DNA from 3 places in the Desulfuromonas svalbardensis genome. Region 3 is predicted to be linked to each of the others. Evidence: riboswitches for the same ligand, from Rfam matches in the RefSeq annotation. Region 3 holds a riboswitch; each other region holds the start of a gene.
What was found. Region 3 has a riboswitch for cobalamin ahead of ACZ5KY_RS13450 (LbtU family siderophore porin). Riboswitches for the same ligand answer to the same signal wherever they lie in the genome.

Region 1 (5,283 bases), 860 kb from region 3:
CCGCATCACTGGGAGTAATCTGATTAATAGTTGTATCGAGCAACGATTGGTTTAGCCGTGTCATGATGGTGAGTTCTCCTTTAAAAAAAGTGGTAAGCCTGAAACCATCAACACCACTTCATCTGCCTGAGCAGCAAGAGTTTGATTGCAGCGACCAACTAAATCGCGGTAGAGGCGTGAGATAGCATCGGCTGGAACAATGCCCATCCCCAGTTCATTGGTAACAAAAATAATGGTTCGATCCCCTGCCTTGCAGGCTTCGATAACCTGTTGGCAGGAGTGAACGATGTGATCTTCAGTTATGGTTTGATCTCGGCAATCAGCCTCGTAAAGAAGATTGTTGATCCATAGGGTAAGACAATCAACGAGAACGACCGCACTGTCGGCGGTGTCTGTTAAGGCTTGAGCTAAATCTAACGGCTCCTCAACGGTCAGCCAACCTTTCCCTTCGCGGCGTTGCTGATGTAAGGCGATTCGGCCATCCATTTCGGCATCTATAATGGGGCAGGTGGCAATATAGCTGCGCTTTCCCGCTAAGGTTTCGGCGCGTTGTTCGGCGTAGCGACTCTTACCGCTACGGCTGCCACCACTGATATATAGTATGTTGTTTTTAGAATTATTAGTCATTGTAAAGCCCTGTTAAAACAGCCTGTTGGTCTTGTATTGTTAGTGTTGCAAATGAGCCTCTGCTGATCTCGAACTTTAAGTAATCGTGTTTTTCAAAACCGAGCAAGTGACACAGTAAGGCTCGAATCACCCCGCCATGAGTCACCAAGGCAAGGTGGCCAGAATGGTTATGGATCTGTTCGGCAATCTCTGTAATCCGATGTTGAAAATCGTGTTGTGATTCACCTTCGGGAAAACAAAAATCATCGAAAAATGTTGCCCATTGATCAACCAAATCAGGATCAGTTGAGCAGATCTCTTTAAAGGTCAATCCCTCCCAACGACCGAAATTCACCTCGTTCAGCTGAACCTTGATGGTGCAGGATCGTGCTAATCGTTCGGTAATTGGAGCTACGGTTTGTTGAGCACGCAATGACGGGCTGCACCATATTGTGTCAATGGGTTGATCTGTTAGACGTTCAGCAAGCTTTCTCGCCTGCGATTGTCCTTTGTTACTTAGCGGCACATCTAAATGGCCGACATAGCAACCATCGAGATCTGACTCTAGGGCACCATGGCGAATGAGAGTGATCTGTTTTTGTTTCAATGAAGTCCCCCCAAACAAAAAAATCCCCGCAACCTTTTTAAAAGGTTGCGGGGATTCCGTATTTAATCCACGCGTTTGCTCTGTCATCTCATACCACGGAGACAAGCGAACAAATTAATCGGCCATGTATCTGACTTACGTTAGTCCGTATGACTAACGATTACAGTGGCGGGTCCGTAACGGATTTACACCGTCTTCCACGATTCCGATTTATTTCTATATCTGCCAACTATAACAAAAGAAACACAATTGTGTTGTTAGTTTTTTCATAACGGCACAAATGAATTGTATAAGTGACATTGTGGAGTAATGCAAAGGGTGAACCAAAAGTGTTTACGCTATATAAAAAACCTTTAAATAGCTGTTTAGAAGGTTTTTTATGATTACTTTTTTAAGTCAGATGTTAACAAGGTGGCGTTTCAAAATGGTACAGATGTTCTTTTTTATGTGGAATTGCTGAAATATCGCTGATGGCTCTCAGATTTAATGGAGAAATTTTTGCTGAATCAAGCAGAGCTGTTGCTTTTTATCATTGCTTAAAAAGGTCACAATCGAATAAGATAATCTGATGATTAAAAATACTCGCTTCAGACATCTTGTTTCTATCTTCAGTTTTATACTGATCCTGCTGGTTGGTCAGACCAGTGGCGCTAGTTACGTGTGGTGTTTTGGTATTGATGGTCACACTGTTCTTGAGCAAGCGCATGATTCATGTTGTGAAGAGCATAAATCAGAGCATGATGTGTTGAGCAGTGAGGTTTCCGTTGATCATTGTGGTCCTTGTTTAGATCTGCTGCCCAGCAGTAGTTACGCTTCGAATCGGTTGCGTGATGTTTTAATGTCACTCGACGCGCTTGTCATGGCTCCATCTGTTGATGAGTCGTTTTTCCGTTTGACCTCCTTGCCATTACAACCACAGAGCGTTATCGCAGATTTTGTGCCACGCATCCGTGATCAAATTCTCCACCACCGCACCATTGTCATGCTGAACTAAGCGAACAACACCCCCTGTTTATCCCTTAAGGTTTACCTATAAAATTAACTGTTTACCCCTAAAGCGGAGGTACAACTATGCCTGTACAGGCTAAGTTTACTTTTGTTGCGTGTGTTGTGATGTGTTGTACCGTCGTATCACCTTCTTTCGCCGTGGAAAACCGCGCCGTAACGTCTGAGGTGATGTCCGATGTTGAGACAACGCAAACCAATGCAACGCAGCAGCAACCAACTGATCAATTAAGTCCTTTGACCCTAGCAGATGCTCTACAGCGGATGCTTACGGAAAATCAACAACTGCAAGCACAACACCATGCACTCTTAGCAACGGAGGCGGAAGGGCAGCAGTTTGCTGTGCGACCGAATCCTGAACTCGCCGTTGAATTTGAAGAGTTTGCTGGTAGTGGTGTCTATTCTGATACTGATGCCATGCAATCAACCCTGTCTGTGAGTCAATTGGTGGAGCTAGGCGGTAAGCGCGCACGGCGACAACAGCTGGCTGAACAGCAACGTTTGGTGGCCGAGCAACAGTTAGCGGTCACGCGCTCCAACCTTATCAGCACCACATCGCAGCGTTTTGTCGCGATTTTAGTGGCACAAAAGCAGTTGGTGTTGGCGCAAAATCAACTCAGCCAAGCTGCCGAGGTGTTGGCGATTGTCAACGAAGGGGTGCTTGCAGGAAAAAAAGCCCCCATCGAAGCGTTACGCTTTAAGTCGTTGGCTACGCAAGCCCAAATCCGTTATCAGCAAGCTATTGCTACCTTAGATAATAGCCGCATGGTTTTAGCCAGTAGCTGGCAAAGTTCAGTGGTGGATTTCACCGAAGTTGAGGGTAATTTACGCGTGATGCCAGCGTTGCCAACATGGGATGCAATTGAACAACAGCTTGATAAATCACCGTTGTTACTCTTACGCCAACGGCAACAGCAGTTGGCTCAGGCCGAATTGGCTTTGCAACGCGCCAATCGGATCAGCAACGTTACCTTTGAAGTCGGTTTAAAGAGAGATAGTACGAATGACGACATGGCATTGCTCGCCGGCTTAAGTATGCCACTGGCATTGTTTGATCGTAATCAGCAGGGGATTGCTGCGGCGAACCTTCGCGTTTCTCAGGTTGATGCCGAAGGCCATGCGCTCCGTCAGCAACAGCGGCAACAGGTGTTCACCACCTATCGTAGTGCGCAGCTCATTCGCCAAGAGATTGAGGCCTTAACCTCTGATCTCATCCCAGCCGCTCAAGCCGTGTTCGAAGCGTTATCTTACGGTTACGGCCAAGGGAAATTTGGTGTCATTGAGGTGCTCGACGCTCAAGGGAAGTTATTCGATAGTGAAGATCGCTATATCGAAGCGTTGACCCGTTATCATCAACAATTTAGTGAACTTGGTCGCCTGTTAGGTAGCGAGTTTACTGTGGATAGAGGATAAATCTATGAATAAAATTACCCATAAATCACCGTTTACCACCCTGACGGTTTTTATCGCATTGATTGCTGTAATGCTATTACCTCTTAATGGTTTAGCCCAAACCACTGATCCCCATGCCGGTCACGATCATGCCAGTCATGCCGATGAGTCCGTTGAAGATTTGTTTGTTGTCGAAGATGATCATGCCGGTCATGACCACGCTGACGATTCTTTTGGCCATGCAGAGGAAGAGGCAGAGCATCACGATGATGAAGACGAGGACGATTGCGCAACAGCTTGTGCCAGCGGTCATGGCGACGACCACGCTGTTGAGCGTGCCGACCAACATGAAGGTCACGATGACGATCATGATGGGCATGATGAGTCTGAAGTAGAGCACCATGACGAAGACGAGGACGATTGTGCGACGGCCTGTGCCAGCGAACGCAAAGACGCCCACGCTGACGAAGCGGCTGATGCCCATGCCGGTCACGGCCATGCTGTTGATCCGAATGAGTTTTGTTCAGAGCACGATATGTTAGAGAGCGAAGATGCCCTCTGCCAAGCCGGACACATCACCGATCTCGCCTGTGGTAAAGGGATGTTGGTGCGCTTGTTTGATGATGAAGTGGCCGCTAAAACCGGTATTGCTACGGCAAAGCCTGTCGCGGCTGTCAGTGGTTCAGGTAAGGCGTTTCCCGGTCAGGTGGCGTTTAATCGTAATCGCCTCGCTAAAATAACCCCTTTGAGTAGTGGTGTGGTGCGTGAAGTTCACGTGCGTCCTGGTAGTCAGGTCAAAAAGGGCCAAGTGTTGGTCTCTGTGGCCATGCCAGAATTGGCTGAATTGATGGCTGAACTCCTTAGTGCCAGCGCCCAAGCCGAGCAACAACAGGCTCGTGCTGAGCGTGAAGAAGCGCTGTACCATAAAGGGATCACCTCGCAGCGTGAGTTACAACAAGCCAGTGCCGATCACCGCAGTGCGCGTAGCACCGTTGATAAATATCGTCAGCAGTTGAAAAACTTTGGTTTAACAAATCAAGAGATCGATAGCCTGTTAGCGCGGCGTGAGCCCAGTGCATTGGTTCAACTGCGTGCGCCATTTGCTGGCACCGTGACTGAATTAACCACCGCCCTTGGTGAGCATGTGGCTCCTGAAGGATCATTGTTGACTATGGCCGATCTCGATACGTTGTGGATTGAGCTGTCACTGCCCGAATCACAGATTCACACCCTGAATGATGGCGCGCCTATTGAGGCAACATTCCGTGGTTTACCGAATCAAATCTTTCGCGGCAACCTGTTCTACATCGGCTCTGAGGTTGATAGCCGTAGCCGTACCTTAACGGCTCTGGCTGAAGTGGCTAATCCGAACCATCGTTTACGGGCAGGAATGTATGGCGATGTCGAGTTAACCAGCGCGGTATCAACAGGTCAGTTGGCGATTTCAGCCGACGCGATTCAAATGATCGACGATCAACCCTTTGTTTTTGTTGCTCAACAACAGGCTGACCTCTTTGAGGTGCGTCGCGTTGTTGTTGGCGCTCGTAAGGGTGGTTTGGTTGCTGTTGATGGCTTGAAGTTGGGTGATGCCGTCGTGGTGAATCAAGGTTATGCGCTGAAGTCTGAATTACTCAAGGCGCGCCTTGGTGCTTCCTGTGCCGACCATTAAGGGG
Region 2 (5,283 bases), 1.1 Mb from region 3:
CAAAAGCTGTTTGTACTCGCGGTCCAACCTGATTTTCATCACCGTTTTCATCATCTGCAATCGGATTGGCAACAAACCCACGCGCCGAAAGAGTGATATTTTTCAACCGATTGTCTTGACCATCAAATGGAAAGAAGGTCGCATCCCACTCCACCCCTTTATTTTCGTAATCAACGGAATTGTAATAACTATTCATACCGTCTGGACGCGTATAAGAGATAATTTTCTCCTCAAATTTCATCAAAAACAACGCAACACGTAATCGAATAAAGCGATGATCGTATTTTATTCCAGCTTCATAGGTCCAGCCCTCTTCAGGATTCAGGTCTGGATTTCCAACACGGGTATCGGTCTTATAATATTGGTCATTAAAACTCGGTGCACGAAACGCTTTACCCGCATTAGCAAAGAGGTTTAAAGCTGGGTTGACTCGACATATTGCTCCTGCGCTGGGTAAAAATCGGCTGTAATCACGTGCACCATCGGCGGCATCCACCAGCTGTTCACGCGCACCAACATTAAACACTAAACATTCAAGAAACTCCCGTTTCACCTGCCAAAATAACGCGCTATCATCCCGATAATGACGACCATATGAGTAATCATAATCTGCAACACGACGAATCACATCGCCACCGACAGTGTGCTGAAAAGATAACGCATCAAAACGGTAATCGGTGCTGAGGCCGTAATTGTAAGTACGCCGCTTTTCTTCAGGTTTTTCTGGTGAGGTCTGCTCTTTTACTAGACGATCAAAGGAGTAGAACCCTTTGATTTTAAAATGGTCGGCTTCATAGCGAATATTGGTGAAGTGTTTATCCTGATTTTGATCATAAATAATTGAGCTTTTGGTTGGGCTATCGTATCGGCGTGTAAAACCCGTTTCTATCCGGCTATACAGATAATTGATAAACAGATGTTCACTCGGTTGATAATTGAGGCTTAGCGAAGAGTGATCCGTCCCCTCCATGTCGTAAGTGTAGCCCTTAGTTGATGAAAGCTTACGGTAGATGGTATCAATACCATCCAAGCGCTGATAACTCAGCCCCATATTTAGTTGATTACTGACAAAACCTAACTGATGGTTTTGATAACCCTCTTCACCGAATTCAACACGCGCATACGGCGAAAAATTACCTGCAGTCTTTTTGGTAATGATGTTAATGACGCCTGTCATCGCATCAGCACCATATAATGTTGATGCGGCACCACTTAACACTTCAACACGCTCTACTTGATCAATACTAATGGCGTTTAAATCGTAGCTTCCACCCGAGGCACTTTGAATTGGCACACCGTTAATCAAAACCAACTCGCCATCCTCTAAGCCGCGAATACTCACTTCGCTTTTCATCCCCATACGGCTAACACCGAGAGGAGCTAGCGACTTATACGATAAACTACCTACCCGTTTTAGAGCATCAACGAGGTTATTCCCCCCAGTTTCGATCAATTGCTCTGCTGTTGCCACGGTGATAAACCGCGATGACTGCTTCTCTTGCACAGGATAGCGTTCCGCTGTCACCACCATCTGCTCCAAATTATACGTCGTTAGTTCAGTCTGCCCCCAAGCCACCGTTGCCGTCAAAATTAATACAACCGTTAATACACACCATTTCAATCTAACCATTTTACACTCCTACCATCTACCAATGATCTGGGCGCAAAAAAACCCAGACCGAATAATATCGACCTGGGATCTCCCTTTTCCATCCACAAGACTTAAACACGCATCCCTGCCTAGGGCTAAACGCATCACGATACCTCAGACAGGTCTTCTGACTTCTAGATCAACCTACTTGCTGCGTCTTCCCGCCCAAATTTGGCAGTGACATTAAGCAGCGTTCGTCCCTAGTTACAGCGGCGGGCCCGTCCCTGATTTACACAGGGTTCCCTATTAAGCTCATTTCGAGCATCTGAAATAGTTTGTATGTATTTACAATGTTTTATACTAAATGATTAAACCACTACTTTTTACCAAGATTCTACCAATGAGTCAAACAAGGAAACAAATAACTAAACAACATTACCTGTGTATCACAATCCCTACTCTGCACAATAAAGCCCTCCACTTATCAACAGTGAAGGGCTTTTAAATTGAAACAATTGACTTAATACCTTGGTAGAAAACTACCAGTTTTCACCAAGAATTTCGAAATGTGCTTGAGGATGAATACACGCTGGGCACAACTCTAATGCCTCAGGACCAGTGTGAAGATATCCGCAATTACGGCAACGCCATGTCACAGTCTCCTCACGCTTGAACACCACACCGTTGTCAATATTAGCCAACAGATCACGGTAACGCTTCTCATGTTGCTTTTCAGCCACACTAATAGCCTCCCATGCTTCAGCAATGTCGACAAAACCCTCTTTACGAGCAACCGCAGCAAAAGCTGGATACAACTCAGTGTGTTCCTCTTCCTCACCGTTGGCCGCCGCAAGAAGATTTTCAGCTGTTGTGGCAAGTTTTCCTGCTGGATAGGTTGCGGTAATCTCCAGATCGCCACCCTCTAAAAACTTAAAGAAACGCTTCGCATGCTCCTTCTCTTGTGCAGCGGTCTCTTCAAAAACATCCGCAATCTGAACAAAACCCTCTTTTTTAGCAATACTAGCAAAATAAGTATAACGGTTACGAGCCTGACTTTCCCCCGCAAACGATTTAAGTAGATTTTTCTCTGTTTCAGTCCCTTGAACACTTTTTGACATGATCATTCTCCTTTTAAATTGCATGATTTACACGACCCATTGTCGCTATTAAAATATACCTATGATTGAATTTCGTCCATGGTCAAATTCATCTCTTTTGCAACACCTTCACCATAAGCAGTATCCGCTTGATAACAATGCTTAGCATGGCGCACTTTTATCTGTCGTGGTGCATCGCCCATGGCTCGGGCGGTATTGCCAAATAACGCCTGCTGCTGCGCCATTGTCATCAAACGAAACAGATTACCCGGTTGACTAAAATGATCGTCGTTATCTTCATAATGATTCCAATGGGCGGCATCACCTTCAAGTTTAAGCGGTGGTTCGGTAAAATCGCGTTGTTCTTGCCATTCACCATAGCTATTGGGTTCATAGCCCAATGTACTACCATGGTTACCATCCACACGCATCGCTCCATCACGATGATAACTATGGAACGGGCAGCGAGGTTTGTTGACCGGGATGAGATGATGATTCACACCGAGGCGATAGCGTTGAGCATCGCCGTAGGAGAATAAGCGCCCTTGCAACATTTTATCCGGTGAGAATCCAATCCCAGGAACAATATTTGTTGGATTAAACGCCGCTTGCTCGACATCAGCAAAATAGTTATCAGGGTTACGGTTCAGTTCAAAAGTGCCGACATCCATCAATGGGAAATCAGAGTGTGGCCATACTTTGGTCAAATCAAAGGGGTTGAATTGACACGCATCCGCCTGCTCTTCAGTCATCACCTGAATCTGCATCTTCCAACCTGGATACTTACCTGCTTCAATACTCTCATACAGATCACGCTGATTGCTTTCACGATCTTTACCAACAATGGCTTCCGCTTCGGCATCCGTTAAGCACTCGATCCCTTGCTGAGTTTTAAAATGAAACTTAACCCAATAACGTTTTTGATCCGCACTAATGAGGCTATAGGTGTGACTACCATAACCGTTCATATGTCGATACGAACGTGGAAGTCCGCGCTCACTCATGGTGATGGTTACTTGATGCAACGCCTCCGGTAGTAGCGTCCAGAAGTCCCAATTATTATGCGGACTGCGTAAATTAGTCCGTGGATCGCGCTTAACAACATGGTTCAAGTCAGGAAATTTTAGGGGATCCTTCAAAAAGAACACCGGTGTGTTGTTGCCCACTAAATCCCAATTGCCCTCTTCAGTGTAATATTTCATGGCGAAACCACGAATATCACGCTCAGCATCGGCCGCACCACGCTCACCCGCTACAGTTGAAAAACGGACAAACATCTCTGTCTGCTTGCCAACCTGAGAAAAAATCTTCGCTTTCGAGTACTGGGTAATATCGTGAGTAACGGTAAACGTACCGAATGCTCCAGAACCCTTCGCATGCATACGCCGTTCAGGAATCACTTCACGATCAAAACTTGCCAATTTTTCCTGAAACCACACATCTTGCATCAACAGTGGCCCACGTGGCCCCGCTGTCATGACATGATTATTGTCTGAAACAGGCGCACCAGCATTCGTCGTCAACTTCTTTTTGTCCATGATCCCCTCCTCGATTGATTAAAGATATACTTTATTGAGTATTGCAATTTTAAGCTCACTGTCAACTTCATGCCCTGGCCCATAAAGCAATAACAAATACTTCTTAGTAATAATTCTTACTAGTGGTGCAAAAAAAAAGCACTTACTATCCTTCTAAGCACTTTTCACACACACCATAAACAACAACACTGGCTTGTTCAAACTTGCCCCACTTATTTATCTCTTCTGGCAGAGAGGCTTGATCAACCAACTGCCATTGAAAATCAATAATATGATTACATTGACGACAAATCAGATGATGATGACGCATATGCTGTACCTCAAATCGGGCCTGACTCTCTACGGTTTCAACCTTATGGATCAAATCATAATTGATTAATGTCGTCAGCGTGCGATACACCGTGTCTAATGATAGGGTTGGCATACGCACAATAAGCCGCTGGTGCAAGGTCTCTGCAGTAGGGTGATCCTTTGACTCAGCTAACTCTTTGAAAATTTCCAAACGTTGCTGAGTTACACGTAAATCTTTCTTACGGCAAATCTCTTGAAAAAGTTCCATATGGTTGGCATGTGCTGAGTTCATTCCCTGACCTCTATTGTCAAAACCCTGTTAGTAATGTTTCCTATATAGGAAAAGTACGCTTTCACTCGTCGAGTGTCAACACATAATTTACGTGCAAAGGATTCACAAAAGAAAAAAGTTACTTTTCTCCCTTACGCCGTACGGTAATACTCTCGCCGCCAATCCCCCAATTATCGGTATCCACCTCTTCAATCACCACAACGGTTGTTGCTGGATTTTTACCTAAAACGTCCACCAATAACTGAGTGGCGCCTTTGATTAATTCGGCTTTTTGCTCGGCAGTCGCCCCTTCACGGGTGATCTTAATATTGATAAAAGGCATCACATTTCTCCCAAAACATTAGTCATTAAATTCACCATCTAAATCGGTACACAGGGCAAAGACAAAGATTCAGATCCCATTAGTACGGCCATAGTAGCGTCTCAAAGAGGGGAGAACAAATAAAAAGGCATAAATTAGTACAACGCCTCAGC
Region 3 (5,283 bases):
AACATGTCACAATGTCGGACTTGCTGGAGGCGATTTACAAGAAACATCGACAGGTCATGGTTGGCAAAAAGGGCCTCGTAACGCACCAACAACCTATAATGCTGTATTTAATAGTGTGCAATTTTGGGATGGTCGGGCGAAGGACCTTGCTGATCAAGCTAAAGGGCCAGTTCAGGCTTCTGTTGAGATGAACAATACACCTGAGGCTGTTGTGACACTTCTAACATCTATTCCAGATTATGTTGAACTGTTTAAACAAGCATTCCCGACAGAGAAAAGTCCTGTTACCTTTGACAATATGGCTAAGGCCATTGAAGTGTTTGAAGCAACACTCATTACACCCAATGATGGCTTAGACCGTTTTATGGCAGGTGATGACAAGGCTCTCACTGCAGACCAAAAAGCTGGACTTGATCTTTTTGTAAATAATGGCTGTGTTGGTTGTCATGATGGCCTTAATCTAGGTGGAACCGACTACTTCCCATTTGGTGTTGTCGAACAGCCTGGTGCCGAAGTTTTACCTGTTGGCGATAAAGGTCGTTTTAAGGTGACAAACACCGCATCAGATGAGTACGTGTTCCGTTCACCGCCATTACGCAATATTGCACTGACAGCCCCTTATTTTCATTCTGGTAAAGTGTGGACGTTAACGCAAGCTGTTGCCATTATGGGTACGTCACAGTTAGGCATGGAGTTGACTGATCAAGAAGTTGAGTTGATCGTTAACCTCCTTGAAGGTTTAACTGGCGACCAACCACTGGTGATGCATCCTCTGCTTCCAGCTAGTACAGCATCAACTCCACAACCTGTATTGCAGGTTAAACTGAGTCCTACACACTAAATTGTTTGATTCACTAGCGGGCTGTCTGAATAGATGGGCCGTAGCGAAAATAGACTGCTTAAGACCCGTTATTCGAAAATGATCGGCAATATGGGCTAAGTCAGGCTGTTTCGCAGCAGTGTTCTACACAAGAACCAAAAAGGCCATCGCATAACTGCGATGGCCTTTTTGGTTGTGTTATAGGGGCAGTATTACTGAGCCCAACGATCAGTAATCAGTTGCTGTAGGTGCTTAACGTAGATATTTGCCCAGGCTGGGTTTTCACCTAAGCCTTTAAGAACAGCAGTGACGTTGATACCCATGTGTTCAAATTGGGTTTTCCACGAGTCTTCCTCATTACTGGCCATGTCGTTGCTGGCATGGTCTCCGGCAACAATCATCAGGGGCTTGAGCATAACATTAGAAATACGTTGCTCTTTTAGCCCCTCTTTAACAACCTCTGGGGAGGGGAAGCCTTCAACAACACCAATGAATATTGGTACGTCGGGATACATTTCACGCATAGCATGTTGCAATTCGACATAGCAACCGGTACTAAAATACTCGTTGCCATGGCCCATGTAAACTAAAGCCTGACCGTTTTTACGAGCTATAGCGATATCGCTGGCTAACGCTTTAGCCGCTTGGTGGATGTCCTCATGATAGGGAAATACATCACCATGGGTGCCAAGTGCTGGACGGCCAATAGCCAGCGTTTTAAACGGCATAAAGCGTTTTTTAATGGTTTTAATGCTATTGAGACCTGTTATATAGGCGCTTAGGTCCTGAAATTCTTCGCCAGAAAAAATATGGGTCGGTTGTACGTAGATGGTGCGGTACCCAGCATCCTGTAGGTTGGCAATCGTCGCCAATGGCCCCTGAACGTAAAGGATCTGTTTAGGGATTTCGGGGTGAGCTTTTTGGAACGCTAGATCTGTCTGACGTTCATGCCAGATTTTACGAATGATGTTGGAGGTAAAAGCCAATTCCACCTTAGCTTCAGGGAACGCCTGTTGCACCTTGGCCTGAATATTGGTGAGAGATTTCAGCGCCCGCGGGTAGCTGGTGCCGAAGTTGGCTAGAACAATGGCGGTTTTATCCTGAGCCGATGCACTCAGGGCACAACCGAGTAGTAGCAGGGTAGAGATAAGAATAGCCCATGTCTTTTTCATTGTATCGCTCCTTGTGTTATTTAAAATTCGTACGCCAGTTGTGCGGTGAGGGACTTACTATTGTCGTCGCTGCCACCGTCATGTTCGTCATAGTCTTTGTCGTATGCATATTCTAAGGTCAAAGCGGTGTCTTCGAACAAGCTGATACCAATACTAGCCATGAAGCGTTGTTCCGGTAAGATTCCAACTAGAGCTTTGCTGCCTTGGCATGCCAAAGCAAAGGCCATTTCGTTACCTACTAGTTCAACAACGACAGCTCCTTCAATGTTGAATGTGTAGGGATTGATCTTTTCGCCCTCAACATTCAGATCTTCTAGGGCCAAAATATACTCTCCAATGAGAGTAACATTGCCGATACCGAGCACACCTTGGACGCCAAAACCTGAGATATAGTCTCCTGCAACGGCTGCATCGCCAAATTCTTCAGTTAATAGGTCGGAATCGAACAATGAACTGGTGTAGCTGGTGTCAACGGCAACATTCCAGCCCCCTGCTTCAAAGCTGTAACCCACATGAGCGCCATATTGTTCAATGGTGCTGGAATCATCCCCTTCGCTGGTGTCACCGTTAAAGGCATAGAGTGCGCTGTGCCAGTTTTCTGCTCCGAAGCCAACTTGAAGGGCGGTCTCTTGCGTCTCAGCCATTTCAAGGGTTAAAGGATCAGAGATCATGAAGGTGGTGAAGTTACCAAAGGGGACATACATCCTACCGGCACTAAGGTAGAAGGGAGTTTCTTTGCTATTACCGATCGTGACAAATGCCTCGTCGATTACAACATCGTCGTCATCTCCTTCTTCGTAGAGAAACAACACATGGCCCTGAACCCAAGGGTGGGCCTGAGCATCAATGGCCAATTCTACGGTGGCCAGTTCGAGGCCACTACTGTTATTACCGCCAAAGTCATTAGTGTGGTTGGCTTCCACTTCAACTACGCCGCTCAGCGTGAGGCTTTGGACCACTTCCTCAGCAATCTGATGTTGTTCCCCTTTGCTGATGGTGGGTTTTTTAATGGTGTGAGGTCCCCCGGTTTGAACTACCGAAAGACGTTGTGCGAGTAATTCATCGACTTTTTTCTCAATTAGGCGTTGCATCTCTGCGCTGAGTTGTTGGTTCGATCCATTTTCGTTGGCTAGGGCGGGTAGGGTGCATAACAGTAGAAGTGCTGCAAAAAGTAGAGCGGTGATTCGTTGGTGTCGCATTTTTTACCTCGCGAGTATGATGGCTGCAAAAGCAGCGAATAAAAAAATCCCCGCAATACTGTATTATTGTATCGCGGGGATGCCGTTTTTCATCCACTAATTTATGAGCAATGCTGCCAAACCACGAAGTTTTTTCTACGATGAGAAATAAACATATAGCGAAAAGTAAGATAGTCCTTAATCCACGAAGGCTGATCTATTTGGCAAACATCATCAAGTAGGTCTTCTGGCTTCCAGGTCATTCTACTAATCACACCTTCCCACTTTGTATTGTCCAAAGCAGTGGTTGTTGTGATGTTCGTCACTGGTTACAGCGGCGGGACCGCGACGGATTTGCACCGTCTTCCCTTTGTTGTCCATTTTTAGTTTGGATAACAGCCTTTAATGGCACTCAATTGGCTATTCATATAGCGCACTGAGTTATTAATGGTCAATCGCTATTTATTGTTGGTCCAAATTTAACGAATAAAATGGAAAAATTAAAACAGTGGCTAGTTTTAGATGGATGATTTAGTCTTGGGACTTATTAAAACTGTTCGGTTGATTAGTTTTTTCTCTGAATTAGAGTAGAGTGGATTGAATCGTGTTTCCTCTTAAGCGTAATAGTTTGTATAAAATACTCTTTCTTTGCATTCTGTGTATTCAGTGCCTCTCTCTTCAGTGCATGGCAGCAAATGAAGAGATAACGGTTCAGTCAAAACAGTTTGTTTCTGAACGGCATAGTTCGTTGTTTCATCGAACATTCTGTCGCAGTTTGCTCTCTGCCCCTAAAAAGATCTCCTATGTTGAGTGTGATCGTCTACATTTAACACCTTGTCAGATCTGTATCTCCTCTGCCCTGAATGATCGTCTAAAGTCTGATCTACATAAACGACGTTACGAACAACAACAACAGATACGAGCTGAGAACGCCAAGAAAAAAAGGGCCGCTGTCCTTAAGAGGCAACAGCAACGACGCGAGTCCCTTCAACTGGAAAAAGAGCAAGAGGCGCGTCAGCAGGTGATTGAACGTCGTCAACAAGCAAAGGATAGAGTTGCAAGAGACGGTGCAGAAGTTGAAAAAGAGCAGCAACGAGCGCAACAACTTTTGGAGCTACGCCATCAACAATATAGAGTTGATGTTGAGAAAATAAAACAACGACTTAAAGAGATTGAGGTCGCATTTACGGTGCAAAATGTCAGTGGGTTTTCATTACCAAAACATTTTTTTTCCATCCAAACTCATATTGTCGGTAATCTCGATTTCCCCCTCGACAAACAATCAATCCGTTATGGCTACACCATTCAGTGTAATGACTCATGCTATGCTTATTCCATACATGATAACAGTGCACCGCTTACCTTTTTGTCGACAAGCAACATAGTGCGTCCCACGATTACTGTCACGACTAAGTACTTTCTGGAAACAGAACAGACTGTTCTTCTTGAGGATGAAAATTTTAAAATAGCCTTGCATAAAATTAGTTATGCCGCTCCGTTGTCAGTTGATATATCCATTAGGAATAAAAGTAAAACAGTCCAAAAAATTGAGAAGATGTCAGTTACACTTAATGATATCACTTATTATTTTGTACTAGACTCAGTTCTCATTCTTCCACCAAAATCATCCCTCAGTCATTTGATGGTCGATATCTTTTCTCCTGATCCAACAATCACTTTATCGCCCCAAATACAGCGACTCAGTCAACCACTCATTTATAGTGATCTGTTTAAGCTTCGCAACAATGTTCATTTAGCACTGTCAGTGTATTGCAAACAGCAATCTATTGATCAGAATACCCCTGAATTTCACCAACAGATTGAGGTGCCTTTGAGAGATCTTTTTTATCAGTAATGTAGATATCTTCTATTGGTTGTTAAGCTCGATGTTCGTGGTAGGTATTGGGGGGGGGCAACCTTTCCAGTGCTCAACACGTTAGATGGAGGCTTCTTAGCAATATTGAAATCAGAATTTGTTTGGACACCAGCAGAGCGAATTCATCATTGAGTTAACCTGTGTAACTCTTTATCGATAGTAATTACATAAAAAGTGTAACAGTACTCACGTAATGAATAGTGGCTATTTCAGTGAAACACTCTTTGTTGTTTGAAA

Region 1: linked by a shared signal. The riboswitch ahead of cobC (alpha-ribazole phosphatase) and the one ahead of ACZ5KY_RS13450 (LbtU family siderophore porin) in region 3 are both predicted to bind cobalamin.
Region 2: linked by a shared signal. The riboswitch ahead of ACZ5KY_RS08700 (TonB-dependent receptor plug domain-containing protein) and the one ahead of ACZ5KY_RS13450 (LbtU family siderophore porin) in region 3 are both predicted to bind cobalamin.

What each region holds. Positions count from the first base shown of each region.
Region 1 is NZ_AP042416.1:2,133,426-2,138,708, forward strand. Features, by position in the region: gene cobT (nicotinate-nucleotide--dimethylbenzimidazole phosphoribosyltransferase) at 1-64, opposite strand, end outside; gene cobU (bifunctional adenosylcobinamide kinase/adenosylcobinamide-phosphate guanylyltransferase) at 61-627, opposite strand; gene cobC (alpha-ribazole phosphatase) at 620-1,213, opposite strand; cobalamin riboswitch at 1,317-1,458, opposite strand; gene ACZ5KY_RS09560 (hypothetical protein) at 1,782-2,207, shown strand; gene ACZ5KY_RS09565 (TolC family protein) at 2,285-3,631, shown strand; gene ACZ5KY_RS09570 (efflux RND transporter periplasmic adaptor subunit) at 3,636-5,279, shown strand.
Region 2 is NZ_AP042416.1:1,908,515-1,913,797, reverse strand. Features, by position in the region: gene ACZ5KY_RS08700 (TonB-dependent receptor plug domain-containing protein) at 1-1,630, opposite strand, end outside; cobalamin riboswitch at 1,752-1,935, opposite strand; gene rbr (rubrerythrin) at 2,131-2,709, opposite strand; gene ACZ5KY_RS08690 (catalase) at 2,769-4,226, opposite strand; gene ACZ5KY_RS08685 (Fur family transcriptional regulator) at 4,372-4,809, opposite strand; gene ACZ5KY_RS08680 (2-hydroxymuconate tautomerase family protein) at 4,928-5,131, opposite strand.
Region 3 is NZ_AP042416.1:2,993,325-2,998,607, reverse strand. Features, by position in the region: gene ACZ5KY_RS13460 (cytochrome-c peroxidase) at 1-841, shown strand, start outside; gene ACZ5KY_RS13455 (sirohydrochlorin cobaltochelatase) at 1,033-1,992, opposite strand; gene ACZ5KY_RS13450 (LbtU family siderophore porin) at 2,013-3,191, opposite strand; cobalamin riboswitch at 3,391-3,601, opposite strand; gene ACZ5KY_RS13445 (cell envelope integrity protein TolA) at 3,775-5,025, shown strand.